DNA from 3 places in the Bacillus sp. H1a genome. Region 1 is predicted to be linked to each of the others. Evidence: riboswitches for the same ligand, from Rfam matches in the RefSeq annotation. Region 1 holds a riboswitch; each other region holds the start of a gene.
The links. A riboswitch is a leader RNA that binds a small molecule or an ion and turns the genes downstream of it on or off. The one in region 1 is predicted to bind lysine.
Positions count from the first base shown of each region.

Region 1 (10,664 bases):
AAAATATATTCATTATAAATGGGCATGAGAAATACGGTTCAAAGGAAGGGCGATTAAATAAAACGTTAGTTGATTATATGATAACTTTATTAAGCGAAAATCATCACGTGAAAACGACAACGATTCAAGATGGATATAGTATTAAGGAAGAACAAGAGAAGTTTTTATGGGCGGATGTTGTTATTTATCAAACACCAATTTACTGGTTTAGTGTACCGGGATTATTTAAAACGTATATGGATGAAGTATATGAATATGGTTTGTTCTTCAAAGGTGCAGATGAATATGGAACAGGTGGTTTACTAAAAGAGAAACAGTATATGTTCTCTACAACTTGGAATGCACCTGAAAAAGTGTTTGGAGATAAGACGAAGTTCTTTGAAGGGGAAAGTTTAGAATCAGCGCTTAGTCATTTACATCGCGTGCAGAAGTTTATTGGTATGAGTCCGTTAAAGAGTTTTGCGTGTTATGATGTGGTGAAAAATCCTAATATAGAGCAGTTTTTATTAAACTTGAAAAATCATTTGGATGAAGTAATTAAATAATAGTTTACATCTTTGTGCGTGAGAAGGTACTACTAAACGTGTAGTACCTTCTCTTGCATTCATAAAGGTTGCTTAGTTTTTATTAACCTAAAATTTTCATAAGTGGAGTCTAATCTTTTATGAAATACGTTGAAAATCTTTACTCATACAGGACTGTTTTAGTTTTTTTGATTTTATTAAATATTTAATATCAGAGGTGTTATCATATGAAAGCTGAATATGATAATAGTTAATATACTCAAATAATGCAAAAACATAAACAAATAGGGAGAATGATAGCCCGCCTAAAGGTAAATGGGGATACCAAATTAAAAAATCAATAATAAACATAATAAGTCCTGTGATAATCAATCCTATATTTATCTTTTTTAGTCTTTTTAAATATTGAATGATCCAAATAGGCGTAACAGATGTTTTTTCTTTTTTTAGTCTTTTCCACTTTACGTACCAGTAAACAGTTCCTTGTAGTAAGAGAAACTCTAAAAGAAGAAATGAGACCCAAAAAGAATACAGGGAATATAAATATAATGTAGGATAAGCATAATTAATTAAGTAACTTGTAAAAATAAAAGTAATGACTGAAAATAACTCACCTGTGTATAGATAGGAAAGCCTTCTTTCTATGTTTCCTCTCATAGTTTCTCTCCTTTTATAAAGAATATATATTCGAAACCCTCACACTTTAGTGCGGGGATGGCTGTATCCATAACTTCGCAAAATTCGCCCAACCGAATGAATCAATTGTTACGTTTTTTAAAGAAGAGGGATATGTTTTTCTTTTTAAAACGTGATAGTTAAATAAAATAATGTATTCAGCTTGCAAAAACTCTTCAATTTCATACATGAGTTCATAGCGCTTTTCTTTATTTTCTTCTAATAAAAATGTATCTAGTAAACAATTAATTTGTTTTTCATAGTGCGGGTCCATGAATCGATTTATAAAGCAATTTTTATTTTTAAATACGTTTAAAAATGCCATTTCATGCTCAGTGGCAAATACTTCTCCCATTAAAATGATATCGGCATGTTTATCAATAGAACGATCCGTATAATCTGAAACGAGAAATGGGTGAAGTTCTACTTGCACTCCTAATTGTTCGCAACGTTCTTTTAGGAAGTCTGCGTCGTTTGCACTATCTTTAAATGCGAAGAAGTAAATATGTATTATTTCTCCATTATATGTGCTCTTTTTCAAATACTCTTTCGCTTTTTCTAAAGAGTAGGATCTTCTCGGGGTTTGATGACGGCTTCTTTCAGGAAAGAAGCTTGATGCAGCAATTGTTCGTCTTCCTTCTATGTTACAAAGTATCGTTTCAACATCATATATTTCTCTCCAAGCTTTACGAAAGTAAATATCGTGATGGGGACCAGTTTTTTTAAAATTGAAGCTAGCATAAATGCAACCTATTTCTTCTATTTGGATATCGTGTCTTTCGTTTTCATTTTCATTTGGCAGTTCATAATCAGAATGTATTTTCACATGATCTGGAATACGCCAAAACTCAATACGGTCTAGTAACGCACGCTCTTTAAAATAATGGGTGAAAGCTTCGAGTACGATATTATCTTCAGAATAATGATTAAGTTTAAAAGGTCCAGTACCTATGTAGTGATGATTTTGAATGACTGCATCATGTGGCAAGATTGCGAGCTGCATTGAACTCACATAATGTAAGAAAAATAAGTTCGGTTTTGCTAAATGGAATCGTATTTGCAGTGGTGATGGTGTTTCAATTTGAACAATTTCTTCTGTTAACCATTCGAAAGGAGATTGGACTTGCTTTAATCTTTCAAATGAAAATTGAACATCTTTAGAAGTTAAAAGAGTTTCGTTATGAAAATGTATATCTTTTCGTAAATGAAACGTCCACGTAAGTTGATCCTGACTTAATTCCCACGTATGAGCAAGATGTGGTTCCATTTTTTCTGTAACATCGTTATAAACGACTAATGTATCAAAAATTTGACTAGTAAGATGGCTCTCCGTAGTTACAGCCGCAAAAGCCGGATCTAACGGTAATATCTTTCTTGATATAGGGATCTTTAATATGTCGTACATATCATTTGAAGGTTCATAGCCAAAATGATGATGTAGTTTACTTTCTATTTTTTTCTGAAGTGCAAGAGGAAGGGGTTCTTTTAAAAGAAGAAAGATATCTTTTAACTTTTCTTGCTCTAAAAGTTCATCTGTATATAATTCAATTGCTTCTATTAAAGTATGTGAAAATATAATTTCCGTCTTATTCCCGCGGCCTCGCCCTGGAGTCCAGCAAATTAATTGTTCTTCGCTCATTTTCTTTAATAAAATCTTCACGTTTTTCGTACTGCAATATAAAATATCCGCTAATTCTTGTAAGCTATTTCGCATATGCTGTTGATCTTGTACATGCAGCCTTAGTCTAATATAATAGTCCATAATTTTCATATGTATACACGTCCTTCTGTATAAAAGGGGAAACTCTTTAGAATATTCTAACCTTTTTCTTCCTCTTTTTCAAAGTAAAATGAATAAGCATAAGGAGGGAGAAACGATGGGGTTTTGGAGTATGCATCGAAATATAAAAATTAGAATTATAACATCATTTTTAACACGAACTGTATCAACGATGATTTTTCCATTTATGGCGATTTATTTTTCAATAAAATTAGGCAGTACGATTGCTGGCGCTTTACTACTAATCAATGTGTTAGCTTCATTAATAATTGGTTTATATGGCGGGTATATTGGAGATCGGCTTGGGCGTAAAAAAGTAATGATTATAGGTCAAAGTATACAGGCCGTTTCAATTGCTTGTATGGGAGTTGCGAATTCGGATTACGTAGACTCACCGTGGTTAACGTTTTTATTTATGTTAGTAAATAGCTTAGGATCTGGACTTATGAATCCAGCGACCGAGGCGATGTTAATAGATGTGAGTACACCTGAAAATCGAAAGGTGATGTATAGCATTAACTACTGGGCTATTAACTTATCCATTGCAATTGGAGCGATATTTGGCGGGCTACTATTTGAAAACTATCGCTTACAATTGTTTATTGTATTAACAGCTGTTGCTGTAATCACCTTATATGTTATGGCTGTATATATGGAAGAAGTGTATGTAGCTCGCAAAACAGTAGAGAAGAAAAATGTATTAAGAGATATGGCGGAAAGTTATAAAGTTGTTATGAAAGACCGAGCGTTTTTAATCTTTTGTGCAGCGAGTATATGTACGTTATCTTTAGAGTTTCAAATTAATAATTATTTAGGGGTGCGTTTGCAGAAGGAATTTGAAACGGTTCATTTTTTATTCGGAAATGGTTTTACTTTTGATTTAACAGGTATTCGAATGCTGAGCTGGATATCTGCAGAGAATACAATTTTAGTTGTGCTATGTTCAGCGCTTATTATTAAGATGTTAAAGCGTTTCAACGATTTGAAAATCTTGTATGTAGGTTTATTCATTTACACAATTGGATTTACAATACTCGGAACGAGCAATAGCTTATGGATTTTATTAATCGCGGGGCTATTCCAAACAGTAGGAGAGATGATGTATGTTCCGGTTCGTCAATCCATTATGGCAGATATGGTGCCAAATGAGGCGAGAGGCTCATATATGGCGATTAACGGAATGGTCTTTCAAGTAGCGAAAATGAACGGTGCATTAGGAGTTATGCTAGGCTCATTTATTGCATCTTGGGGAATGAGTGCGATGTATTTTATCATTGGTATGAGCAGTATTTTATTATTTATGAGGGCAATTGGGAAAGAGAAGTATGAGGATGAGAGAGAAGTTTCGCAGATTGGATAAAACTATATGAAAAGCGAACCAGCTATACTGGGACTCGCTTTTTATATAGCCCCTAAAACGGATCAACTTCAGCTAAGTCAGGATTAGCGTTAGGGTTAGTTAACAAACTCTTCAGTTCACCTACTTCAGAGAGAGCGACGAGGATATAACCACTAATGAGGACGATGAGTCCGATGACCCGTAATGTTTGTAGTGTAATGTCACGGCTATTTTCTTCTGAGTTGTTTTTGGGAGGAGAAGGTGGATTGTTGTTTATAGTAGAGCTCCCATCTTTTTTATTTGTCCCGCATTAACGGGCAGTAAGACTCCCACCTCAAAATTCGGCTGTAAAGCAAAGGAGTTAGGTGGGAGATCAGCTGCCCGTAAAAGCCCGATTGGTTCAACTAATAATCAGTGGGGGATGAACAAAACCCCCCACTGATTAAAGTTTCACTTTATATGTGTAAAATTATTATTTAACTTATGGATAGGGATTGTATAGTCATTTTCACTATATGAGAAATGCCTACGAAAAGTGATTAGAAATTTTGGGACGAGAAAAGAGGCTGCTATGTGCAGCCTCTTTTTGAACTAAAACGAAGAAATCCTCTTCTTTGTTTTCGGTATGATAATAAATTTGATCCATAGCATTCCTATTACTACAATGATAAAGCCAAGTAATAATTGTCTTGTAGCAATGAGTACAACACCTGAAAATACAACTAATTGAATGCTTATTAACATAAAAATTAAGCGGAGAAATTGATTCATTCTTTCATCGGTGCTAATTGGATATAATGCTACGATAATATTTACCGAAAAACACTTCCACAGGGAACGAAGCTGCATAGCAGTCATATATATGATGCAGTAAGTGATAGCGCCTTTGACATATATATTCGGTACGAAATATACGATGAAGGAGCCGATAAAGCTCAAGCGAATATATATACCGAAATAATCATTACCACGTAAAAACGCTAGTGTATGTGAATAGAAGAACGTTGCTTGTTTTTTATGTAATATGGGTTCAATCCAATTTGTAAGCCATTTTCTTTTGTTTACTTGTTTTTTTAACTGCGGAACATCGGTGAAGATGCTAGCGAATTGATAAAAGTGTATGTCCATTTTCTCTTCTTGCTCGATTATGTATTCCCACGGTATTCGTTTTGGGGGCTGTTTCTTCGTATATAGAAGTAGGAAAGCAAGAAGTAATAGTAAGCCGCCTAGCACAATGATATTTGCAATATAAAAAAGCATGTAAATGATTAGGACGTTACAAGCAATACGAATGATAAGCCATATGTTTTTTGCATGACTATCACGCCATATCCAATGTATGTATATGTTCCAGCCTTTTAAAATCATCAAAACGATAAAGATTGTACATAAAAAAGGTACGGTTAATTGTAATGATTGCATGGCAAGCGGCACGATAATAAGGAACGTAAATACGAGTGGGAAAAGCTGAATGACGTAATTATATAGAAGAGATTTTTTGAAATAAGAAGTTAATTTCTCTTCTAGTGCTAATAAATAGACAGCATCAGGTTTTTGAATAAACGTACGGATTGGGCATCTCGTTATAATCGTTGTAAGTACGATTGTAATGAGTACTAAAGATATTCCTTTAGAAGGAGATGCTTTCAGAAACTGAGCATAATAATATGCACCAACGCATGAAATAAAGATAAAGCTATATAGTAAACCGTTAATCATACGTGCAAAGTATGTAATGGCATTTTGAATATGTTGTTGGAAGCGACTGCTCCATAGCGATTCGATTGACATGTTTTTCACCTCTTCGTTCTATTATATATGTTTTATTAAGCAAAAAACGAGCAAATTGCGTTATGCAATTTGCTCGTTTTTCTTTTCGTTATTTTTTTTCTGATCACGATTCATTAATGGATAGAAGGCAAAGCCGATTATGAATAAACCAATTCCGAGAAGGAATGTTTTTATATCGGATGCGCCGGTTTTAATAACCCATAGTGCATAGCAAAGTGCGATAACTGCGACTATGCCATCCATAATTCTTGCCCGCATTTCATTTTTATATGTTTCACCAGTTGCGACTAGTTTTAACTGGAAGATTGGTGAAACGAGATATGGAATGAGATAGGCTAAAGTTGATACTGTAATAACGAATGTATAAGCTTCCGCGATTGTTCCTGATAATGTTGAGAATAAGAACACTTGCGACATAATGTTTGTTAATCGTAGTGAATAGATCGGGCTTCCTTTTTTATTTGTTTTTGTAAAGAAGGAAGGGAAGAAGCCTTCTTTTGCTGCTTGATAAGGTACTTCTGAGCTTAATAAAATCCAGCCTAATATTGAACCGAATAGGGAAGTAAGAGCAAGTAATGCCATAAGTTTCCCACCGCCATGACCCATCGCTGCGTTTAATGCGTCTGCTAATGGACGTTCAGAAGCTTGTAATTTATCAACATGAAGTACACCCATTGTTAAAATTGTAATTCCTAAGTAAATTGCAACTGTAATAAGTAATCCTGCAACCGTTGCACGTTTTACCGTTTTTGGAGAAACAGCACGGTTTGATAAAAGAACTGCTGATTCAATTCCGATAAATGCCCAAAGCGTTGTTAGAGCAGCTAAGTTTACTTGTGATAGAAGACCGTGTGATACGCCTTCTTTATCAATCATCGGTGTGTACCATTGTCCAAACTTTGAAGCTTCGAATGCAAATAAAGTAACGACGATGAATAGAAGGAATCCAGTTACTTTCGTTGTTGTTGCTAAGAAGTTTAGTTTTCCGGCTCCGCTTACACCGTTTGTTAAAATGATATGAGTTCCCCATAGTAAGATGGAACAAATAGTAAATGTAATAAGTTTTCCAACTTCTACGTTAAAAGAACCGATTGAAAATAATAGTCGTGTATCTTTCATAATCGGGAAGAAGAGTGATAAATATCCCGCAAAAGACGTAATGATGGCAACGTTACTTGCCCAGTTTGCAACCCAGTATCCCCACACCATGCTGAAACCAGCCATTTTTTTCTTTTTTGGTGATGAGAATAAAGCATATGCATGACTTTGTGGTCCTGTCGTTAAATCAGGACGACGAATTGCTAAATTACCGAAAACAAGAGCTAGCATTAAAACACCAAACCCTGTTGTTAACCAAGCTAAAGTGACACCAAGAGGGCTTGCTGTTTGTGCCAACGTACTTGGCACCATGAAAATACCAGCGCCAACCATGTTACCGACAACGAAAGCTGTTAGTACCCAAAAGCCCCATTTTTTTTGTTGCATAGAAAATACCTCCAAAGTTAGTATAACCAAGTCAAGCGAGGAGATATGTATGTCTTCCAGGTAAGGAAGAGAAGTTCCAAACAAAACAAAAAAAGCACGTAAACTTGCCGCTACATGCTTTCTATCTTATAAGAAACCCACGACATACCTCTCGATAGCTCTCCACAAACGAAACGTTTGTGACAGTTCTGCACTTATTAAATGCAGACCCAGCAAGCGTGCATGGTGGACACGACTTACTTCGGCAATCATTCCTTTCTCATTCATTCATCAATGCCACTACATTTCCTGAAATGATACTCTTAATGACTGCAACCTCTACCTCACCGAGATACGAATGAGGATTTAAATATTAAATTAACGTATTTAAGAGTAACAAATGAATTTTTCTACGTCAATGGATATAGTAATAATCAGATTATGGAGAAGAGTTTGTTATTAAGGGCTTGGAGGGTTTGAAATGGATTCATTGAATAAATATATATTGAATTTTTAATAGAGAATTTACTGTCAATGGGAATGGAGGTTGTTTAAATGATACGTGTTTATAGTGAAAGTGAGGACAGAATCAGTATATTAAATTTAATAAAAAATATGGGGATAGAAGAAGAGATAGGCTCTTTAGATGATATCGTATTGAACTCTACGCATTTTCTTTTATATAACCAAAATGGGATTGAAGGATTCGCGTATTCATCTTTTTATACAAATAGTAATGGAGAGTCTATTGTTCAAATAAGTGTGTATGTGGAACCTGGTTCTCGTTTGAAAGGTATTGGTTCTGCCTTATATAAGGCAATAGAGGAGTGTACTTCTGAAATGAAACCGGATTTTGTGTGCACTTATATGAAAATTGAATCAGAAAATTGTATTGGTTTTGCTAAGAAAATGGGGTTTGAAAGATGGTGGGGATCGCTGGAATTGATATATAAGGGAGGGAGTTTTCCTGAAACGGATATCACGTTTATTAAGTATGAAGATAGATTTTTCAACCAGTTTGTAAAAATGGTACAGGAATGTTATTACGAATTGCATGAAATGAATGATATGAAGCCTTATCTTGCTCCGGAAGATAGTATAAAGAAATACAAATTGAGCAATGAAAGTAATGTGTATATGGTTTTAAAAAATGAACAGTTGGTCGCATCAGTTACGGTAGGGGAAGGGACAATAGAGAATTTAATGGTTGCACCAAGTCATCAAGGAAATGGATATGGGCGTGAAGCTTTACAATTTGGTATGAACAAGTTGTTAGAAGGCGGGTACGAAGATATTAGACTATGTTATATAGAAGGAAATGAAAGTGCTGAGAGGTTATACAACTCTGTAGGATTTAAGCCGCTTCATCATACACAAGTGTTTCGGAAATTTAAAAAGCAGCTGACCTAAATATTAGATCAGCTGCTGAATATAAGATTAAACTAAGTTTAATACAGTTACTTTTTGACGAGTCATAGACTCAAGGCTCTTACGAATACCTTGTGCGCCCATACCTGAACCTTTTACACCGATGAATGGGAAGTGGTCAGGACCGCGCTCTGTGCGTCCGTTAATTTGAACAGAACCAGTATCGATTTTGTTCGCAATTGCAAATGCTTTGTTAATGTCTTTCGTGAAGACACTTGCTTGCAAGCCGAACTCTGATCTGTTAGCAATTTCAATCGCTTGTTCGTCAGAAGAAACACGGATGATTGGAAGGATTGGGCCGAATGGCTCTTCCCAAGCAACTTTCATTTCTTCTGTTACGTGGTCGATTAAAGTTGGGTAAATTAAGTTACGCTCACGTTTGTTACCGATAACGATTGTTGCACCTTTTTCAGCAGCGTCGTCAATTAAACCTTGAACGAAGTCAGCAGATTTATCGTCGATTAATGGAACGATTGTGCTGTCTTGTTCTGGAGATCCAACTGATAATTCAGCTACTTGCTCTTTTAATAAGCCAACAAGCTCGTCCGCTACATTTTCGTGTACAAGTACACGTTTAATAGCTGTACAACGTTGACCTGAGTAAGAGAATGCACCGCTTACGATATGTTTTGCAGCTTCTTGTAAATCAGCATCTTCACGAACGATACCAGGGTCTTTACCACCAAGTTCTAATACAAGTGGAATCATCGCAGCTTTTTTCGCTAAATGTTTACCTGTATTTGTACCACCTGTGAACGATACCATATTGATTCCAGCATGCTCTACTAAGTAGTCACCAATTACAGAACCGCGTCCTGTCGCTACGTTTACAAGACCTTTTGGAAGGCCAGCTTTATGAAGTGCTTCAACCATTTTAATACCGCTAATTGCACCTTGAGTTGCTGGTTTGAAGATAACCGCGTTACCCATAATAAGTGCTGGCGCAAGTTTTGCAGCAGATAAGTTTACTGGGTAGTTAAACGGTGCGATTGCTAATACAACACCAAGTGGTGCGCGTTGGATAATCGCAAGTTTAGATTTAGATCCACCAGGGAAGCTATCACCCATCATACTTTCTCCGTGCATATGAAGTGCTTCGTCAACCGTGTAACGAATTAAGTCAGCTGTACGAACAACTTCTTTTTTCGCATCTTTATATCCTTTACCGACTTCTTTCATAATGATATCGGCAATTTCATCTTGCATATTTACGAGCTCATCAGCCCATTTATATAAATATTTTGCGCGATCTTGTAGAGAAGCTTCAGCCCATGATTTTTGAGCTTCTTTTGCAGATGCAATTGCTTCATCTACTTCTCCGCGAGTAATTGCTTGTACTTGACCAATTACTTCGTGTAAGTATGGAGATGGAATTTCGATTGTTTGACCTGAAGAGCTTTCTCTCCATTCTCCGTTTAAATAAAATTTGTACGTATTGCTAGTTGTCATGATTAGTCCTCCTAAAATAGCAACTTGTAAGAGTGAGTATAAGGTGATTGTAGGGGGTTTGATAATATTTTTCAAATGAAATGTTTGTGAAAACGATTTCTTATTATTTTTTTATTTTGTATGCCCTTTCTTACAGAAGATTCCCTTATTTCAAACTGGATTATAAGTAGAATGTATCACTTTCATTTTTGGTGATAAAAGATTATTTTATTCT
Region 1 covers NZ_AYMH01000047.1:98,679-109,342, forward strand. The annotation lists gene U860_RS0122570 (NAD(P)H-dependent oxidoreductase) at 1-545, shown strand, start outside; gene U860_RS0122575 (hypothetical protein) at 663-1,181, opposite strand; gene U860_RS0122580 (SgrR family transcriptional regulator) at 1,228-2,970, opposite strand; gene U860_RS0122585 (MFS transporter) at 3,077-4,339, shown strand; gene U860_RS31860 (hypothetical protein) at 4,392-4,595, opposite strand; gene U860_RS0122590 (ABC transporter permease) at 4,910-6,109, opposite strand; gene U860_RS0122595 (amino acid permease) at 6,170-7,594, opposite strand; lysine riboswitch at 7,742-7,923, opposite strand; gene U860_RS0122600 (GNAT family N-acetyltransferase) at 8,129-8,983, shown strand; gene gapN (NADP-dependent glyceraldehyde-3-phosphate dehydrogenase) at 9,011-10,450, opposite strand.

Region 2 (10,664 bases), on a different contig from region 1:
TTTCTCTCCATCCTTTTATTGTATATTCTCTCTTTCTTTCATTCAATTCAAAAAACTTTAAAACCTAGTTGATTTATAAGATTAATATGCATTATAATGAAACAAATTAATATAATGCTGATTGGAAAAACCAAAGGCACTTTTCTCACACGGGGAAAGTGCCTTTTTTATTTATTATTTTAGGGGGATTATTTATGCAGAAATTAATTGTCTTTGCTATTATTGGGTTTTTCGCTCAATTGATTGATGGAGCGCTTGGAATGGCGTATGGGGTAACGTCTTCCTCTTTATTATTAATGTTTGGTATCGCACCAGCTGTTGCTTCTGCATCAGTTCATTTAGCTGAAGTAGTCACTACTGCCGCTTCCGGTGCATCTCATATACGATTCGGAAACGTTGATAAATATACAGTTTCTAGACTTACATTGCCAGGGGCGATCGGTGCTTTTGTCGGGGCATGTTTTTTAAGTAATTTACCTGGCGATGTAATTAAACCATACATTTCCTTATTTTTATTTACTTTAGGGGTTTATATTTTATTACGATTCATCATCCAAAAACAAATTGTTGCTTCAAATAAGCGTATGTCTGCGAAACAACTTGTGCCGCTTGGCTTATTTGCAGGATTTGTTGATTCAACTGGTGGCGGTGGCTGGGGGCCTATTACGACACCTGTTCTTCTTGCAAGAGGAAATGAAGCTAGAAAAGTTATTGGATCTGTAGATACGAGCGAATTTCCTGTTTCACTCGCTGCAACAATCGGCTTTTTCATCTCTCTTGGCTGGGAACAAGTTAGCTGGGTTTGGGTATTTGCCTTAATGCTCGGCGGTGTTGTTGCCGCACCAATCGCAGCATGGTTAGTACGCATCGTTCCTCCACATTTACTCGGCGTACTCGTCGGTGGCCTTATTATCTTTACGAATATACGTACATTACTTACATCATTTAAAGTTGATCCAACTATTATTACACTTTCTTATGTTGCAGTTGGTCTAGTCGTTATTATTTCTATTTTCATTTCTGTCCGTAATCATTCAAATCATTCGAAACAAACGACGATAGGCTATCCGACAGATCAAAAACAAATGCTACCATAATTGCGCAAAATACCGCCCGATTTGCTTCGGGCGGTATTTTTTATTTTTCAATCTTCCAATTAATCATCGTTTCAGTACTATTTACTTTATTCATATGTAATTTCTCTAATACACGAATAGAGCTATAGTTATCAAGGAGTGTCTCTGCTATAACCGTTTCCACCTCTCCTGTTTGAAAAGCCCACGTCATTAATTCACGAACCGCTTCTGTTGCATACCCTTTATTCCAATATTTCTCAATAAATCCGTAACCAATTTCAACTGTATGATTCTCATTAGGTGCCCCTTTAAATCCTATATCACCTAAAACGATGTCATCTTCTTTTCGAATAACATACCAAGCGCCCCATGGTAATAAAGCCGCATCTTGTTTCACATTTTCTACATGCCCTAAAATATGCGGACCACTATTGTATCCTTGATTATTCGCAATTTGAACCCACTCTTCCGTACACGGGATAATATGTAATCTTTCCGTTTCTAATTTCATAACGATGTCCCCTTTTCCATTAAACAATACTTCAATTTTATCACGAATATAAAGAATATTCATTCTTTTTAACGCGCACATATGTTTATTCTTGAAACAGAATAAAGAACTAATCCCCTTTTGATGTTTATGTCGAATTATATTTTCTGAATTTTCTTTTAATTTTAGAGGATTTTTCATTATTTTTTGCGAAACATTTGTATAACAATTTTTTCTTTGCTTATTGTTACATAATAGTAGGTTCGGGTGGAGTTTTGCAAGCGTTTCCTATACAATAACCGATAATTTTTGACTTTTCCCTACAAAATTCCTTGCAATATTTTCAGAAAGTCATTACAATTGCCATATATTAAAAATCATAGCAATAAATAAATCCTCATCAATCCGATGAGGTAGAGGTTGCAACTTTTAAGAGTATAACGGCCGAGACACAGAGAATGTCATCGACTCCGTTTGAAAGGAAAAGTTGCCGAAGTTTATATTTCTTCTCTGGAAATATGGGCTGGGGCTGTCTCCGAAAGGAACAGAACTGTCACGTTTACAAAATTACCGTGTAGACGTGGGGTGCTATCTTAACGGAAGGGTATGATGGGGTGGTTATTTGTGAAACGTTCCGCCTAATTCTTTTGGCGGTTTTTTGTATTTTTCTCCCCCGCTCCTTCCTATCTTACAAGAAAAGGAGTGTTGAACATGAATAGCGCAACGAATCAAGCTACCTCTAAAACGCAAACTACACAAGGACAAGGTGAATTAAAACGTGGATTAAAATCTCGTCACCTTACGATGATTTCTCTCGGTGGTACAATCGGTACCGGACTATTTCTTGCCAGCGGTAGTGTTATCCATACAGCTGGTCCTGGCGGTGCACTAGTTGCATACGCTGCAATTGGGATTATGGTTTATTTTTTAATGACAAGCTTAGCAGAACTCGCAGCTTACATGCCTGTTACTGGATCTTTTAGTACTTATGCAACAAAATTTGTTGATCCATCACTTGGTTTTGCACTTGGATGGAACTATTGGTATAACTGGGCGATTACGATCGCAGCTGAACTAGCGGCCGTAACATTAATTATGAAATTTTGGTTCCCAAATACACCTTCTCTTATTTGGAGTGGACTTTGTTTAGCTATTATTTTTCTCTTAAATTATTTATCTGTTAAAGGATTTGGTGAATCTGAATATTGGTTCGCACTTATTAAAGTAGTTACTATTATTATCTTTTTAATTGTCGGTTTTATGATGATTTTTGGAATTATGGGCGGCGAATTTATTGGATTTAAAAACTTCACTGTTGCAGATGCACCATTTAACGGCGGAATCATGGCAATTATCGGTGTATTTATGGCCGCTGGATTCTCATTCCAAGGAACTGAATTATTAGGAGTGGCTGCTGGTGAAACGTCTGATCCAGAACGTAATATTCCGAAAGCAATTCGTTCTATTTTTTGGCGTATTCTATTATTCTACATTTTAGCAATTCTCGTTATTGGTTTATTAATTCCTTATACGACTGATAGCCTTGCAGCAAGTGATGTTACAGTAAGTCCATTTACACTTGTATTTGAAAAAGCGGGCGTTGCCTTTGCTGCTTCTGTTATGAACGCTGTTATTTTAACTGCCGTTTTATCTGCTGGTAACTCTGGAATGTACGCATCAACTCGTATGCTTTGGGATTTAGCTCGCCAAGGAAAAGCACCAAAGTTTTTAGGTAAATTAGATAGCCGCGGTGTACCTGTTAACGCATTAATCGCAACATCAGTAGTTGGTAGCGTCGCTTTCATCGCTTCTTTATACGGTGACGGTGTTGTATACATTTGGTTATTAAATGCTTCTGGGATGTCAGGATTTATTGCTTGGGTAGGAATCGCTATTAGTCATTACCGTTTCCGAAAAGCATATATTGCCCAAGGAAAAGATTTAAAAGATTTACCATATAAAGCAAAATGGTTCCCGTTCGGTCCAATCTTTGCATTTACACTTTGTGTGATCGTTATTTTAGGTCAAAACTACGGAGCATTTATGGGAGCATCTATCGATTGGAACGGTGTACTTGTTTCTTACATCGGTTTACCGCTCTTCTTAATACTATGGTTAGGATATAAATTTACTAAGAAAACGAAAGTGATTCCACTTGATAAATGTGAACTGAAATAAAGTACAACGAGCAAACAATATTGTTTGCTCGTTTTTTATTGCAATGCTTCTTCCTTCCCTATTTCTTCTGTTTTTGCAATAATAGAAGAAACATAAATAAAGGTTGGGATCCAATGAACATTCGTATTACTGATGAAGCAAAAGCAGCTATACAGAAGCTAGAACGTGAAGACAAAAAGATCATTCGCATTAGAGGAACAATGACAAACTCTTGTAGTATTTTTGTTGATGTTGATCTAATTTGGGATACATATAATGCAAATGACGCTGTATATGAAGATGAACAGCTTATTGTACAAATGGACTCATTCACAAAAGATTATACTGGTGATACGTTAAAACTTGATTATAAGACGACTGGTTTTAGTATTACGACTCCGAGTGAGACATTGGTGTATGGATTGTCGATAAAAAAATAAAAAGATGCCAATATTTCGTATTGAAGTATTGGCATCTTTTATATTCAAATTAGAGATACACATTAGCCCTGCCTTAAAATCTTATAAAACATTTCCGGTTTATTTTGCTCAATGCTCTCTATTAGTTCTTTTCCAAATATCGTTATACTCTTTTCCCAAGGATGACCTAAATACCCCCACTTCAAGTCCTTCTGAATAAAGAAATAGTAGTCTCCATTTGGGATGATTGGAATTATCCACTCATCAAATTCATTTCTATCGAACTTTAAATATGGATTTACCCAGTAACATTCATGTTGCCAATCAAGTACCGTTATATATTCATCTAATTCTGTATTCTCTCTAAAAGCTTGTAACGCTTTTTCTTCAAGCTCGTCATATGCACTTAAATCCACCGACTCACCGAAATACTGAGAAATATCATATGTAACAAAAGGACTTGGCACTTTAAATGATGGAAATGTAACATCACTCGGTGAAAACTCAAGTTCACTGTATACCCTGTCCCAAATTTGATCGTACTCTTTGTCTGTAAACTCAATCCAATTTTTCATTAAACAACTGCCTTCCCTTATAATTTCAAAGGATTTCCACTCGACTATCCCGAATATATAAATAACTATTCTCGCGAGGAGCGAATGTAATATGAATCTATTCGAACACGAAACGTAAGACCGCTTCATTTTAATAAGAGGTCCTCCCTTTCTCATTTCTTACTATATCATTCATTAACGAAATAGGAGGACAATAATATGAAACGTGATCCATTATTTTCAGCACTATTAGAAAGTGCAAAGACAAATTTTAGCGGCTGGGACTTTTCTTTCATTTCAGAAACTGGTCGAATGAATAGCGAGCCTTTATCATGGTCGTACGGTAGCGCTGCTTTCCAGCTTATGCAACATGCAAAATCAATGTTAGATATGGGTACTGGCGGCGGAGAGTTTTTATCTATGTTACAACCGTTTCCGTCCAGTATGTATGCTACTGAAGGATTTACTCCAAACGTACCAATTGCTCGAAAAAAATTAGAGCCTTTAGGAGTTCAAGTTCTCGAAGTAACAGATGATTCTGCTTTACCGTTTCACGATAACCAATTTGATTTCATAATAAATAGACATGAATCATATAGCGCTTCTGAAGTAAAAAGGATCCTTTCGCCAAATGGTGTATTCCTTACTCAGCAAGTCGGTGGTCTTGATTGTGCCCATCTTAATGAGCTGTTTGGTGCACCGCTTAATTCAGAATTTGCAAGTTGGTCACTCGAAACAGCATGTAGTGAATTAAAGCAAAGTGGATTTACAATTATAGAAGCGAAGGAAGAGTTCCCTCTTCAGCGCTATTATGATATCGGCGCTGTCGTTTATTATTTAAAAGCAATTCCGTGGCAAATCCCTGATTTTACTATCGAACGCTATAATGAGGAATTGTATCGCATACATGAAATGATCTTGCAAAAAGGATATTTCGATGTAAAGCAACACCGCTTTATCATTAAAGCAAATTATGTAGAGTAAAACTTGAATTAGCATTCCCTGCAAAAAAGCCAAATTCCAATAAAGGATTTGGCTTTTTTTAGTATTTTAACGGGGCTTCTCCTATTGAGAAACGAGATGTTTTACATGTCGTTTTTTCGTATCATCTTCTGTCAGAATAGAAGTTATGTAATCAATGATATTCCGGTTATCATAAATAAAGGTATGCTCTAATTTGTTATCCTCTTTTAATAATATCGGTAAGTATCTTTGTAAATTGCTAACTACACCTCTGTTATCACCATCTAATATCCAATCGATTGACTTCCATTCTAATATTCCTTCAGCCGTGCTTAATGGTGTGTCCATATGTACTCCATCTGGTAAATCAGCAAGGAATACATACATTCCCTCACTATCCCGAGGCTCGTCTTTATCTTTAAAGATAACATTCCCCTTATACGTTACACTTTGAAGCTGAATTCCCGTTTCCTCAAACGTTTCTCTAATTACTCCTTCATATGGGGTTTCATTATCCTCAATTTTACCGCCAACACCATTCCACATTCCCATTGTCGGCTTTTTGTTCCTATTCAAAAGGAGTATGGTATCCCCTTTTCTAATGAAGCATATTGTGTACTTATACATACTATCATATCCTTTCTATTTCCTAACCGTTAACTTAATATAAAAGCGTTACTTATCATCGCCCTAACAGGAGCACTTGAGGATGAAAAGGTTCATCTAATTCATTCGTTGTTTTTTGAAGAAAATAAAATAACTAGACTAAACTAGTCTAGTATTTTCATTTTCGAAAAAGGATAATATATAAATTCCACCTTGCCAATAACGTTATCTTCTTCAATATATCCTAAGCCATTTCGACTATCCCTACTATACTCACGATTATCTCCCATTACAAATAACTTATTTGGTGGAATCTTTGTCTTTTGAAAGTTGTAAAACACTTGTGTATTGTTATATAGGTCTTTATTTATATACGGTTCATCTTGCTTTTTGTCATTAACATATACACTTCCATTCGTTATGTTAATGACATCACCAGGAAGTCCTATTACGCGTTTTACATAATATTTCGATCCATCTTCTTCTTTAATAATGACGATTTCTCCGTGCTGTATGTCAGAAACATGTACAGCAGCTTTATTTACAAATACGTAGTCTTCTTCATGTAAAGTCGGTTGCATTGATTTCCCTTCAACTTTACATAAGGTAAAAGACTGATACACTACTACCAAAACAAATATAAATAGTATGTACTTTCCCCAGCCGCCCTTGATCTCCTTTTTCATATGTATTCCCACCTTATCAAAACACTTTTCAGCTCAAAAATATATCACTGCACAATATGGTTTCATCTGTGCAGTGATATACTACAATTTTAATTTCGTTTTTTACTGTACATTATTCGGCTGTTGTGCGACCGGGACTGCACTTACACCTGATCTCTGTGCTTTCAAATCAAAATACGCATCCAAAATTTCTTTACCAATTGCAGAATTAATACCTGATTTATCATTATTCACCCACGGTACAACAACAGAAAAAGCTACTTCCGGATCAGCGTCATATGGTGCATAACCGGCGAGAGTTAAATTATAACATTTTTTTCGGTTATTGTTCTCATCTCTTCCAATATCACTTTCCCCACCATATACCGTCTCTGCTGTTCCTGTTTTTCCAGCCGGTTTATACGGTAGACCTTTAAAAGTTCCAGTACCTGTCCCATCAGCTTCTTGGAAAACTCTTCTAAACCCTTCTTTTACATGATTAATATATGTAAGATCCATATCCACTCGATTTAACACGACTGGTTCCATCGATTGAATGACTTTTCCTACTTCCTCTGGTCTATTTGGTTGCTCTCTAATTTCCTGCACAATTTGTGGTTTCATCCGGTAACCACCATTTGCAATTGTTGACATATATTGCACTAGTTGCAGCGGCGTATATGTATCATATTGTCCAATCGCATAATCAAGTAAAAAACCTGGTATATTATCCGTCCTACCTATTTGACCTATCGATTCATTTGGTAAATCTATGCCCGTTGGTACGCCTAAACCAAATTGTCTAAAATAATAACGCATTTTATTAAATGCTTCTTGTTTTATATCTAACGGATTGTTTGCTACGTAATCAACCCCTGCAATTTTTAAGGCCGTATTAAACATGTAGACATTGGATGATACTTGCAATGCTCTTAAATCATCAATATCTCCAAAGTCTTTCCACGATTTCTTCGGCTTCGAACTTCCTTTAAAGAACATTGGGGCATCAAAGAAGTGTGTATATGGCTTAATCGCTTCTGTTTGATATCCCGTTAATACCGTAGCTCCTTTCACCGTTGACCCTAACTCATACGAGCTTATCATCGTTCCTAAAGCGTAGTCTTCTATTTGCATTCCACCGTCTTTATTTACAATTTTCTTCCCTGCCAATGATAAGATTTGGCCATTTTTTGGATTCATCATAACGACGAACGCACGGTCCATCATCGGTTCTGAAGAATGAAATGCCCTTAAATTTTTTTCAAGACTTTCCTCCACTTTCTTCTGTAGATCCATATCAACTGTTAATATTAAATTGTTTCCACTTTTTCCTTTTGTCACTTTTTCAGTCCGAATAATATTTCCCGCTTTATCAGTAATATTTTTAGACTGTTCTTTTGTCCCATGCAGTGCATCTTCGTATTGTTTCTCGATGTAACTCTTACCGATACGATCATTTCGGTTATAATCTCGTACTAAATAATAGTCTAATTGCTCCCTCGGTAATCCTTCATTCTCACTAGAAACACTACCAAGTACAGAACGGAGTATTTTGTCATTTGGGTATTCACGCTCCCAATCTACAGTCGTATCTACGCCTGGCAAGCTCGACAACCTTTCACTAACTACTGCGTATTCATTTTGACTAACATCTTTTTTGACAATTTGGGGCGTCATTTTATATCCCGCATTCATTTTACTTTTAATTGCTAGTACTTCTATATCTTCTTTTGAAAGCTCATTTAATTCTTCTTGTGTAATTCTTTCCCTTCTCAGTTCTTCCACTTTTTTATCTAAGTCTTTTCCTTCTATTTTCTGCTCTCTAAATGTATTCTCATCATCTTTTGTTACTTTTTTTGCTGCACGCTTTTCATTTAACTGCATCCAAAAGTCTTTTTTATCTGTCTCTGTTAACTTGTCCATATCTTCTTGTGGCATTTCGATTAACTGCGCTAATCCTCTTGCTACTTTTAAAACTTCCTTCGAGTCTACCCCTTTCATTTTCGTGTATGTAACTGTTCGTAACGGTTTATTATTAACAATAGGTTTTCCTTCTCGGTCAAACATTTTCCCTCTAGGTACAGGAGTACTCACCGTTACATCTTCCTTTTTATTCACTTCATTTCGATACGTTTCTCCGTCAATGATTTGTACTTTACCTAGCTGAATAATAATAGCTGAAAATAAAAGAAATACGACAAAAAATAATACATTTAATCGAAATGGAATATGAGTCTTTTTCTTTTTCGACTGTTTCTGCTTCTCCTTTTTCTGTCTCATTTTGCTCCCTCGCTTCATTCTATTAACATTTCTCTACATGAAAAAATACGTTCACTACATTGCACGCAAATACATCATTATGTATCAAATTTATTTATATGATATATATAGAATTTTATATTAATTACAAAAGAAAGAAAAGATTTAATTTTCAGTTTTCTGTATTCATGCCCTATTTATTACCATTCCCCTTACTAAGCAATAACATGAATATATTTCATACAAAAAAACTGAGGTGGCCACCATTCACCTCAGTTTTTTAATCAAATCATTTTTCTTTCATTGAAGATAGGCTTTCTACAAATTCACCAATCTTATTTTGAAAAACATAATCAAAATTATATTCTTGTCCTGTTAACTCTTCATTTACTAAAATTGTTGTTGCCCCTACTTCTCTCTTTGCCATTTCCGGGAATGAAGCGACAGGCTGTACTTTTAATGACGTTCCCATTACGAGAAGTACATCTGTTTCATATAAACGTTTTATCGCATTTTGATATTGTGGTAACGTATCTCCGTATAAAACAACATCTGGATTTAGAATGAAATTACATTTCTCACAGCGCGGCACTTCATGATCAATCATATACTGTAAATCATATCCCGCTTTACACTTCGGACAATGTGCAGTTTGAAGTGTTCCATGTAAATCAATTACATGTTTACTTCCACCTAATTGATGCAAACCATCAATATTTTGCGTTAAAATCGTTATGTCTTTTCCTTGTTCCTCTAGCTCTGCTAAAAAGCGATGCCCACGATTTGGTTTATATTGATGAAACGTATTAATTTGAAATATTTCTTTATAATGCTTCCAAAATTCTTTCGGACTTCTATTATAATAGCCTCTTGATAAATACATCTCTACATTCGCATCAGCATATAATCCATTTGCTGAACGAAAATCAGGAATTCCACTTTCCGTGCTTGCACCAGCACCTGTTAACACTGTAATTTTCTTTGCTTTTTCTAATATCGAACGTACTTCCTCATATTGCTGCACAAAAATCACCTCTATGTATATTCATACACTATATTATACCAGTTGTTTACAGAAGGTGTTGTACAATTCGCTTTATTTAATGCGTCGCGCCCCCGCATTCAACAATATCTATTTCCACTTCTGTTGTTACCTCAACTGCTAATTGTATCCCTTTACGAATCGTAGAAAGTGACATACTCGGTTGCCCTGGATAATTACTCGCTTGTTCTGGTAGGAACGGAATATGAACAAAACCACCTTTTATTTTCTTATCATGTTTCTCTAGTTCATGCATGAGACCATAGAATAAGTGATTACAAACGAATGTACCTGCAGTTTGTGAAACGGAAGTTGGTATACCTTCTTCGCGAAGTCTTTTTACGATTGCTTTCATCGGAAGTGTAGACCAATACGCAATAGGGCCTTCTTCTACAACCGGTACATCCACCGGCCTGTTCCCTTCATTATCAGC
Region 2 covers NZ_AYMH01000015.1:43,120-53,783, reverse strand. The annotation lists gene U860_RS0106470 (sulfite exporter TauE/SafE family protein) at 195-1,097, shown strand; gene U860_RS0106465 (GNAT family N-acetyltransferase) at 1,138-1,587, opposite strand; lysine riboswitch at 1,973-2,165, shown strand; gene U860_RS0106460 (amino acid permease) at 2,278-3,744, shown strand; gene U860_RS0106455 (iron-sulfur cluster biosynthesis family protein) at 3,858-4,163, shown strand; gene U860_RS0106450 (DUF2716 domain-containing protein) at 4,226-4,717, opposite strand; gene U860_RS0106445 (class I SAM-dependent methyltransferase) at 4,916-5,680, shown strand; gene U860_RS0106440 (8-oxo-dGTP diphosphatase) at 5,762-6,286, opposite strand; gene lepB (signal peptidase I) at 6,430-6,951, opposite strand; gene U860_RS0106430 (penicillin-binding protein 2) at 7,054-9,228, opposite strand; gene U860_RS0106425 (NAD-dependent protein deacylase) at 9,479-10,222, opposite strand; gene pcp (pyroglutamyl-peptidase I) at 10,290-10,664, opposite strand, start outside.
Region 2: linked by a shared signal. The riboswitch ahead of U860_RS0106460 (amino acid permease) and the one ahead of U860_RS0122595 (amino acid permease) in region 1 are both predicted to bind lysine.

Region 3 (10,664 bases), on a different contig from region 1:
TTTATATGAAAACCAACTTTTTTCTCACCATCTATTTCTTTCGTAGCAGGTGTAAATGCCACACAGTTAATTTCAGCATTTGCCGAATTATAAATGTTAGAACTAATAGACATTTTAAATTTACGTGGAAGATTAGAAAACTCTTCATTATGTTGGAAATAATCGTATATTTCTTTCACAATCAACGTTGTATCAAATAGTTCATTCGCATCAATTCCAGCAAGTGGATTCCCTGTAATATTACGCGTAATATCACCACACGCACCCGCTGAAGATAAACCAACTCTCGCTAACCTTTTAAAAATATCCGGAATTTGCCCAATTTCTAGCCAATGAAACTGAATCGCCTGTCTCGTCGTAATATCTAACACATCACGCCCATAGTCTTCAGCGATTGAAGCAAGTGCTTCTGCCTGTGCATTTGTAATAATCCCAGAAGGAATATTAACACGCATCATAAAATAGCCAGCTTCTTTCGGTCGTTGCAAATACAATCCGGCCCATTTAAAGGAGTCCCACTCTTCTTTCGGAATAGATTCAAATCCATTTTCCGCATAGTAAGGAATATCATTAAAGATTTCCAAACCATCTTTTTTCAATTTGTTTTTCTCAGTCTGATTTAATTTTTCATTATTAGCCCATACTTTTTCATAACTCATTTTTAAATCCCCCTATATAAAGCTACGCTCTTGTAAGTACTTCACGATTTGTTCTGCACATTCTTCAATAGAATACTTGTGCGTTTCTACAATTAATTCTGCTTGTTCCGGTTCCTCATACGGTGAATCAATACCAGTAAACTGTTTAATATCACCTTTTCTCGCCTTTTTATACAGACCTTTCGGATCACGTTTCTCACACTCTTCAATTGGACACTGCACAAAGACTTCAATAAACTCATCTGCCGCTAATAGATCTCTAACTTGTTTTCGATCTACTCGAAATGGTGAAATGAACGCTGTAATGACAACAGTACCTTGATCTACAAATAGCTTCGCCACTTCGCCAATACGTCTTATATTTTCCATACGATCACTTTCAGAAAAACCTAAGTCTTTATTTAAACCGTGGCGAATATTATCCCCATCTAACACATAATTTCCAATATTCTTTCCAAATAGTTTACGAGCAACCGCATTGGCTACTGTAGATTTACCCGAAGCTGATAAACCAGTAAACCAAACTACAAAACTGTGATGCCCATTCTTCACTCTTCTCTCATCTTTTGAAACCGAAGCTGTATGCCAAGTAATATTCGTATCCATCTCGTTCTCTCCCTATTCTGTTACTACTTCTTTTTTCAAACCTTTCATTAGCACTTCCACTACTTCTTTACGACTAAATGTACTTGGCGGAATCTCACCATTTCTTAACATTTCTCTTACTTTCGTACCTGATAAAATGACGTGGTCTTCTTTTCCGTGCGGACATGTTTTCGTTGAAGCCATCGCTTCACATTTGATGCAATAAAAACTATGTTCAAAAAATAACGGCGTAATCCCTAACTCTTCTACTGTAAAATTCTTAAAGATGTCCTGCGCTTCATACGTTCCGTAATAATCTCCTACTCCTGCATGATCACGCCCGACAATAAAGTGAGTACAGCCAAAATTCTTTCTTACTAATGCATGAAATATCGCTTCACGTGGACCTGCATATCGCATCGCTGCAGGAAATACCCCTAAGAAAACACGATCTTTTGGATAATAATTCTGTAGTAATAATTCATAACTTTCCATCCTCACATCAGCAGGAATATCATCTGATTTCGTTTCACCAACGAGCGGGTTTAAAAAGAGACCATCGACAATTTCAAGTGCAGATTTTTGAATATATTCATGCGCACGATGTACAGGATTGCGTGTTTGGAACCCAACTACCGTTTTCCATCCACGCTTTTTAAATTCCGCTCTTGTTTCGATTGGATCTAAATGATAAGAAGCAAACTGATCATTTTCAGAGCGTTGTATTAAAATAATAGCGCCTCCAACGTAAACGTTCGGCCGATCATACAATTTTTTCACCCCTGGATGAGCCTCATCCGTCGTTTTATATACGAGTAACGCCTCTTTTTCTTTATCAGGTACAAAAATATCTTCTATTTGAATAACACCATATACAGTTCCACCTTTAACAAGCTTTACTTCTTCTCCAACTTTCAATCTTTCTGCTTCTTCTTCCGTTACTGGTAATGCAATCGGTATACTCCAAACACTACCGTTTACTAAACGAAGCGTTTCTACAACTGAGTCATAATCTCTCTTCCCTAAAAATCCTGTAAGAGGGCTATATCCTCCTGTCGCCAAAAGTTCTAAATCACTAAGTGCAATTTTGTCTAGCTCGATTTCTTTTACAATGTTCGATATGTCATATGTTTCATCAATACGGTTTACTAATTCATTTGTTGTACTCATCTTTTTATATCCCTTCTTAGCTTTATTTCAAAATCTATCTCATTGAAAGTGAAGTCCGCATTCTGTCTTCATTTTCCCAGCCCATCTTCCATCTCTTGAGTCGCCACCATCTCCTACAGGCAATGTACATTTCTCACACCCAATACTCGGATAGCCAACATCATGTAGCGGATTATATGGCAAACTATGTTTGTATACATATCGCCAAACTTCTTTCCAAGTCCAATGAATGAGCGGACAAACTTTAATAGATTGAAAACGACGATCTTGATTTATAAACTGTGTGTGCTTACGCGTTTCTGATTGTTCCCTTCTCAAGCCTGATATCCACGCTTTTTCGACTGCTAATGATTTTTCTAACGGTAAAATTTTTCTAATATTACAACAAAGATTCGGATTACTTTCCCATAATTTCTCTCCATGAAGCTTCGCCTGTTCTTCAAGTGTAAACTCAGGCTGTTTTTCTATAATATTTAATGAAGGAAATCTCTCACGTACCTTTTTAATTAATTCGTACGTTTCTTGAAAATGAACATTTGTATCTAAAAATACAACTTTAGCAGATGGATTTACTTGGTTTATAAGGTGCAATAAAACCATTCCCTCCACTCCAAAGCTACATGCATATACAATTTCATCTTTATACTCTCTATAAGCCCAGCTTAATACCGATAACGCACCCTTCGTTTCATCTTCTTCAGAAAATGAAACACTATTTTCTTCCCACGTTTCGTACGTCAACATGTTTTTTCCCCCTGTAACAGCAAAAAGACGGTTTTAACCTAATAAAATAGATTAAAACCGCCTCTAGTTTTTCTAGTCAGCGCTTTTTACTTTAAACGGACTTTTTCACTTTTTTCCAATTGAATCACTTTTCCATCTTGCACAACAATTGTAATTGAACCATATTTCATATCAACAAGCATCGTTTGAATTTTTTCGGATACTTCATCAAAATGTTCCCGTACTCCCACGCAAACAGCCCCCTTTTTATTCATAAAAAAAATCTTTCCCATTTCGAAAAGACTGTTCGGTAATATATTTTACCTTATCTTTCAAAATGGATTCCATTTTGCTGGATTTAGCACCTTGCTTTCTATAAGCAGGTTGCCGAGCTTCATAGGGCCAGTTCCCTCCACTTCTCTTGATAAGCTTTGTATTTGTATTTTATCACAATTCTGATTTTTTTCAATCCTAGTTTTCCGATATATTTTAATTATTTTATTTTTTTAAAAAGGAATTGCCCACCCTGAGCAATTCCTTTTTCACATTTAAACAAGCTCTTTAATACGTATGCGATCGTTCCCAATAATATTTTCATATGTTTCACGTTCTACAACAATTTGTGACGTCCCGCCTTTTGCAAAGACTACAGCTGGTCTACGAATACGATTATAATTATTAGCCATCGAGTAGCCATACGCACCCGTACAAGAAATCGCTAGTAAATCAGAAGAGGCAACTTTCGGGAGATCAATATCCCAAATAAGCATATCTCCACTTTCACAGCATTTCCCAGCAATCGAAACGAGTTCCTCATTTTCATCATTCCCTCGATTCGCCAACATCGCCTCATAACGAGCTCCATATAGAGCCGGTCTTAAATTATCCGTCATCCCACCATCGACTGAAACATATTTCCGAATACCAGGAATCTCTTTCACTGCTCCGACTGTATAAATTGTTGTTCCGGCATCACCTACGATACTACGGCCTGGTTCAATCCATATTTCCGGAAGCGGATATTCACATAATGTAAACTGCTCTCTCACCGTACTTGTTACAGCGTGCACATACGTTTCAAGTGTTAACGGTGTATCAGACTCCGTATAACGTATACCGAAACCTCCGCCCACATTCAATACTTTCACTACATAGTTTGTTCGCTCTCTCACTTCTTCTAAAAATTGACGTAGTACTTCAATTGCTCGAACAAAACCAGCCGTTTCAAATATTTGTGATCCAATGTGCGAATGAATTCCTAATACATTATAATTTGATTTTTGCAAGGCAAGCTCAATTGCCTGCATCGCTTGACCATTTGAAACACCAAATCCAAATTTCGAATCATCTTGCCCTGTTGTTATATATTCGTGTGTATGTGCCTCTACTCCAGGCGTTACACGGATTAATATGTTCACAAATTTCCCATGTTGAATCGCTAAGTCATGTAAAATTTCTAATTCTAAGAAATTATCTACTACAAAACAACCGATATTTGCCTGAAGAGCCATAATAATTTCTTCTTCTGTTTTATTATTTCCATGAAAATGAATACGAGATGCCGGAAAACCTGCTTGGAGCGCAGTATATAATTCCCCTCCAGAAACAACATCTAAAGACATATTCTCTTCACGAGCCACTCGGCACATCTCCATGCACAAGAACGCCTTGCTTGCATATGCTACTTGATAAGAGAAACCACTTCCTTTAAAAGCACGATGAAACGTACGACAATTCTCTCTAATAAACTCTTCATCGTATACATAAAGTGGTGTTCCGTATTGTTTTGCTAGCTGCGTCGTATCGCACCCTCCAATTTCTAAGTGTCCTTGCCCATTGATTCGGCTTGTGCCGTGTAAATACATTTGAATTCCTCCCTTATTTCCTCTAAAACTCATAACCCCAATCTTCTATTCATTGCAGCACGCTTTTAGATAGACAAAAAACGCGCGGAACAATGTTCACACGCGTTTCTTATTAGGAAAAATATATATTGAAAAAATAAACGAGTTGTTATCTTCTCAAATAAGAAACCGCATCAACATCTCCAAATAGCTCTCCATAAAATAAATCTTATGACAGTACTACATTTATTCAATGCAGTCCCAATATATGAATAACGTGGTCATTCTTATATTTCGGCAATAGTCCCTTTCAACCTATGATCACAGATTCCACTAAATCTCCCATAGCTTACTCTTTCCTATCGCGGCCTCTACCTTTGAGAGTAGATGAGGTAAGTCTATTTAATTTTCAAACATCTAATGTTGCTATTAACAATACCAAAGGAACATTTTATTTGTCAAACAATTTTTCAAATTGTTTTTTTACAGTTTAATTTGGTGTCATTTGGTAAACGTTTTACTACAACCTTTGTTACTTCCCATTCGCCTTCCTCATTATTAAACGTAATTGTTACTTTTTCAAATGGCGGAGCAATTTTCCCACCAACTCGTTCATATTTCGTTACTTCGATAACTGCTTGAAATAAATATGTACCACTATACATTTTTTTTAAGCTAATAATTCTCGGACACTCATATGGTTTCAAGCCCCCATACTGTTTTTCAATCGCTCTATTTATTTTTGGAAATAAAACAGAATAAAGCGCATCTTCCATGAGCGGCGTATCATATTGTGCTACTGATATATTCGGTGAAGCAAAAAACATAAAACCACTGCATACTATAACGTATAATAAATTTCGCATTATAACCTCCGCATCATTACGCAATACTTTCTATGTTTAGCAAATGATAATAATCATACATAGAAATTTCATTTTATTGTCTCCCACTTCCCTTTTTCTACTCAATTGTTGCAAAAAAAGCCCACAATCCTCTTTTATTTTCGTATAATGATACTCATAGTATAATAATCATAATAATAAAGGACTGTTCGTATATATAAAGTGAGGATAACTGCAATTAACTTCACAAGAACTGTCATGCTTTCAGGAGAGGAGTATATTATGCTACAACATCTGTTTCCAAAATTACGATTTGCACTCGTTGCAGTCGTTTTATTATGGATTAAAACATATATTGTGTACAAGCTAGCATTTGATATTAAAATTGATAACTTCTTTGAAGAATTTATGCTTTTTATTAATCCACTAGCTTCATTACTTTTATTTTTCGGTTTAGCTTTACTTGCATCTAAGTACCGAAATCGAATTATTATTGTAATTAGTTTTATACTGTCATTTATTTTATTTGGAAATGCAATGTTTTACGGGTTCTATAACGATTTTGTTACATTCCCTGTTTTATTCCAAACAAATAACATGGCTGATTTAGGAACGAGCATTAAAGAGCTCTTTACGTACAAAACATTACTTTTATTTGCAGATACAATTATTTTAATGTTTATTTCACGTAAATTCCCATCATTTTGTGATACAACGCCACTTTCTCGTTCTGAGAAGCGAACTTTCTTTAGTGGTGTAACAGCGCTATTAGCACTGCAAATTGCTGTTTCAGTTATTTATAAACCACAAATGTTCTCACGCTCATTTGATCGTCAAACTGTCGTGAAAAATTTAGGTTTATACACATATCATCTATTTGATATTACACTTCAATCCAAATCTTCGGCTGAACGTGTATTTGCAAGCGGAGATGGATTTTCAGAAATTAAAAACTATGTAGACGCAAAAGATAAGCAGGTTGATAAAAACTTATTCGGAGCTGCAAAAGGTAAAAATGTAATTTTAATTTCAATGGAATCTACACAAAGTTTTGTTATTAATAAAAAAATAAATGGGAAAGAGATTACACCATTTTTAAATCAGTTTATAAAAGATAGTTTTTACTTCGATAACTTCTATCATCAAACAGGACAAGGTAAAACTTCTGATGCTGAATTTATCGTGGAAAACTCCCTTTATCCATTAGACCGTGGCTCTGTATTCTTTACTCATGCTAACAATGAATATACCGCGACACCAGAGCAATTAAAAAAATACGGTTATTATTCTGCGGTTTTCCATTCAAACGATAAAACATTTTGGAATCGTGATGTAATGTATCCTGCACTTGGATATGATCGTTATTTTAATTTAAATGATTACGTAGGCACTGAACAAATGTCTGTCGGTTGGGGATTAAAAGATAAAGAGTTCTTTGAACAATCTATTCCAAAGTTAAAATCTTTACCGCAACCGTTCTATACAAAATTTATTACTTTAACAAATCATTTTCCATTTATTCTAAGTCCAGAAGATAAATATGTTGATGAGTTTAATTCGGAAAGCGGTGTTCTAAACCGCTATTTCCCAACGGTCCGCTACACGGATGAAGCTCTTAAATTATTCATTAATCAATTGAAAGAAGAAGGGTTATACGATAATTCCGTTATTGTCATTTATGGTGATCATTATGGTATTTCTGAAAACCATAATGCAGCTATGGCTCAATTCCTTGGGAAAGACGCTATTACACCGTTTGATTCTATGCAATTACAACGCGTCCCCCTCATCATTCATGTACCTGGTCAAGAAGGAAAAGTCATTTCTAAAGTATCAGGACAAATTGATATTAAACCAACGCTTCTTCATTTACTTGGTATTAAAACAAATCAATCAATTGAATTTGGAACTGACTTATTTATAAAAGAAAAGGATCCACTTATGGTAATGCGCGATGGTAGTTTTGTAACAGAAGATTATGTTTATACAAAAAATATATGCTACAAAAGAAGCTCAGGTGAAGAGGCTGACATAGCACTATGCCAGCCATATATCGAAAAAGCCAAAACAGAATTAAAATTCTCCGACAAACTGATTTATGGAGATTTATTACGATTTGATCCTAACAATCGATATAAAACTGGAACGATGACAACGAAATTCGAATAAGGTGAGAAGCAACTTTATGAAAAGTTGCTTCTTTTTTTCTTACGCTTCAAATCTTTCACAAATTGGGAATTTCTTTCGTACGAAGAAGAAATTTATGGTATGATAAAATAAGTAAACTTTCATACACTAATTAAGAATTTATAACAGAAAGCAAGGGATCAGATTTTGTATAGAGCAGCTATTCCAAACTTATTTACGCTCGGAAATTTATATAGCGGATTTTTATCAATCGGCTATGCATCTTTAGGATATTATAAATCAGCTGCTATTTTAGTACTTATCGGGATGATGTTAGATAGTCTTGATGGTCGTGTTGCTCGTTTATTACGCGTTGATTCACAAATGGGAAAAGAGCTTGATTCACTCGCGGATGTTGTAACATTTGGTGCAGCACCTGCTGTTTTAATGTATTACACGTCTTTTTCCAACTACGGAATCATTGGACTATACATAGCGGGATTATTCCCTCTGTTCGGAGCATATCGCTTAGCACGATTTAATGTAACACCATCTTCTACTTCTATGAAATATTTCACTGGAGTTCCGATTACTGCAGCAGGAGGGCTTGTCGCCTTCTTAACATTATTTTCACATACCATTCCAAAAATCGTTCTTATTACAGTATTTGTAACGTTCGCATTTTTAATGGTGAGCCGCATTCGTATCCCTAGTTTAAAAGATGTACCAATTCCACGATATAGCATAATTATTACACTATTTTTAGTCGGAATCATTATCACAATGTACCAAACAGGTTTTGGTAATTTTTCTGTTTTCTTATTCATTGCCATTCCACTATATATTTTGTATATGCTATCTCAATTTATTAGACAAAGACCATCTAAAAAAGCAAATAAAGAAAAATAAGAAAAACCTTCCGAATTCGGAAGGTTTCTTTTTATTTTTCAACTAAAACTTTTTGATTTACAGGTGTTACAGGTTCTTCACCTTTTAATACAGCTAAAATATTTCTAACTGCCATTTCAGCCATCGCATCACGCGTTTCAAATGTTGCATTTCCTACATGAGGTGTGAGCACAACATTCTTCAATCCTTTTAGCTCTTCTGTAATCTTCGGTTCAAATTCAAACACATCAAGAGCTGCACCCTCAATTTCATTCGTTTTTAATGCATGCGCAAGTGCAGATTCATTCATAATTGGACCACGTGCAGCATTTACGATATACGCTGTTTTCTTCATCATTTTAAATTGCTCTTCATCAATCATATGATGCAGCTTTGGATTATACGCACAGTTAATTGTAATAAAATCTGCTGTTTGTAATAACTCTTCTAACGTTACATATGTCGCTTCCAGTTCATTCTCAGCTTCAGGCTTACGATTTGGCCCCGTATATAAAACATTCATTCCAAATGCTTTCGCACGTTTTGCTACCGCTTTCCCAATTTCTCCAAGACCAATAATTCCAATTGTTTTACCATATACTTCTCGGCCTAAGAAAAATAGTGGTGCCCAGCCATTAAATCCAGTTGTACGACATAACGTATCTCCTTCAGGAATTCGTCTTGCTGCAGCTAACAGAATTGCAAACGTTAATTCCGCTGTTGCCTCTGTAGATACTTTCGGCGTATTTGTAACAGCAATACCCTTTTCTCCAGCATATGTGTAATCAATATTATCGTAACCCGCGCCATAGTTCGCAATAATTTTCAAATTTGGTGCTGCATCAATAACTTCTTTCGTTACCTTCGTAGAAAGTAAGCTTAAAAGTGCATCTTTATCTTTTACACGTTCTGCTAACTCTTCTACACTAATTAATTCTTCTTTATTATACATTTCTACATCATGATTTTTTAATAATCCTAATCCGATTTCTGGAATATTTCCTGCTACTAATATTTTCGCCACTACTAACACCTCTTCTATACAAAATATGTTATCTCTTATATTTCATTGTAAGAAATCCGCATATAAAAACCAAGGAATTTGATTATAGTTTTGAAAATCGACACTTTTTCCCATAAGAAAAGAGGAGATCCATCTCTCCTCTCTTCTTACGCTTTTTCTTTCGATTCTTTCCCAAGCTTAGCATCGATTGTTCCTTCTGCAACTGTATCGCTAATTTGTTCCTCAATAACAGAGTTAGCTGTATTATTCGATTCAGAAGTATAAGCTTGTTCTGCCACTTGAACATTTTGTTTATTTTGTTGTTTCGCCATTTTTCACCCTCCTTTTCATTCTTTCTTATTTTGAACCAAAAGGGTGGTTTTCATCAAAAAATCATGGTTCATTTCGAAATTGTTACTTCTTCTTCAAGCAATCTCATCGTTCTTACTCGTTTCGTAAATGTAGCTATGTGAGAAATATCATGATTGCGTAATGTCTTTATATTCTCTTCCACATACTTTCCTAAATCATTCGGATAATGGGCATCTGAGGATAGAGTAATTGGAACTCCATGCTTAGCTAATACTTGTAAATAAAGCGGACTTGGACACATTTCGCGCACAGGATAGCGATAGTACAATCCCGCATTTATTTCTGTTGCTGTATTTGTTTCCACTAACGCACAAGCAATGTCCTTATAATAAGAAAGCTGTTCATTCTCATCCAATCGATAATTAAATACTTTTATGTTATCGAGGTGAGCTATGATATCAAAAAGCTCGGAACGAACGGCACTTTCAACTGTAGCGAAAAACGTATG
Region 3 covers NZ_AYMH01000003.1:178,650-189,313, forward strand. The annotation lists gene U860_RS0102605 (ferredoxin--nitrite reductase) at 1-659, opposite strand, end outside; gene cysC (adenylyl-sulfate kinase) at 672-1,265, opposite strand; gene sat (sulfate adenylyltransferase) at 1,278-2,414, opposite strand; gene U860_RS0102620 (phosphoadenylyl-sulfate reductase) at 2,454-3,158, opposite strand; gene U860_RS31090 (YezD family protein) at 3,245-3,388, opposite strand; SAM riboswitch class I at 3,460-3,568, opposite strand; gene lysA (diaminopimelate decarboxylase) at 3,686-5,002, opposite strand; lysine riboswitch at 5,182-5,363, opposite strand; gene U860_RS0102635 (DUF3888 domain-containing protein) at 5,452-5,847, opposite strand; gene U860_RS0102640 (LTA synthase family protein) at 6,109-7,995, shown strand; gene pssA (CDP-diacylglycerol--serine O-phosphatidyltransferase) at 8,161-8,862, shown strand; gene U860_RS0102650 (2-hydroxyacid dehydrogenase family protein) at 8,894-9,874, opposite strand; gene U860_RS31095 (YozQ family protein) at 10,012-10,176, opposite strand; gene U860_RS0102660 (histidinol phosphate phosphatase domain-containing protein) at 10,245-10,664, opposite strand, start outside.
Region 3: linked by a shared signal. The riboswitch ahead of lysA (diaminopimelate decarboxylase) and the one ahead of U860_RS0122595 (amino acid permease) in region 1 are both predicted to bind lysine.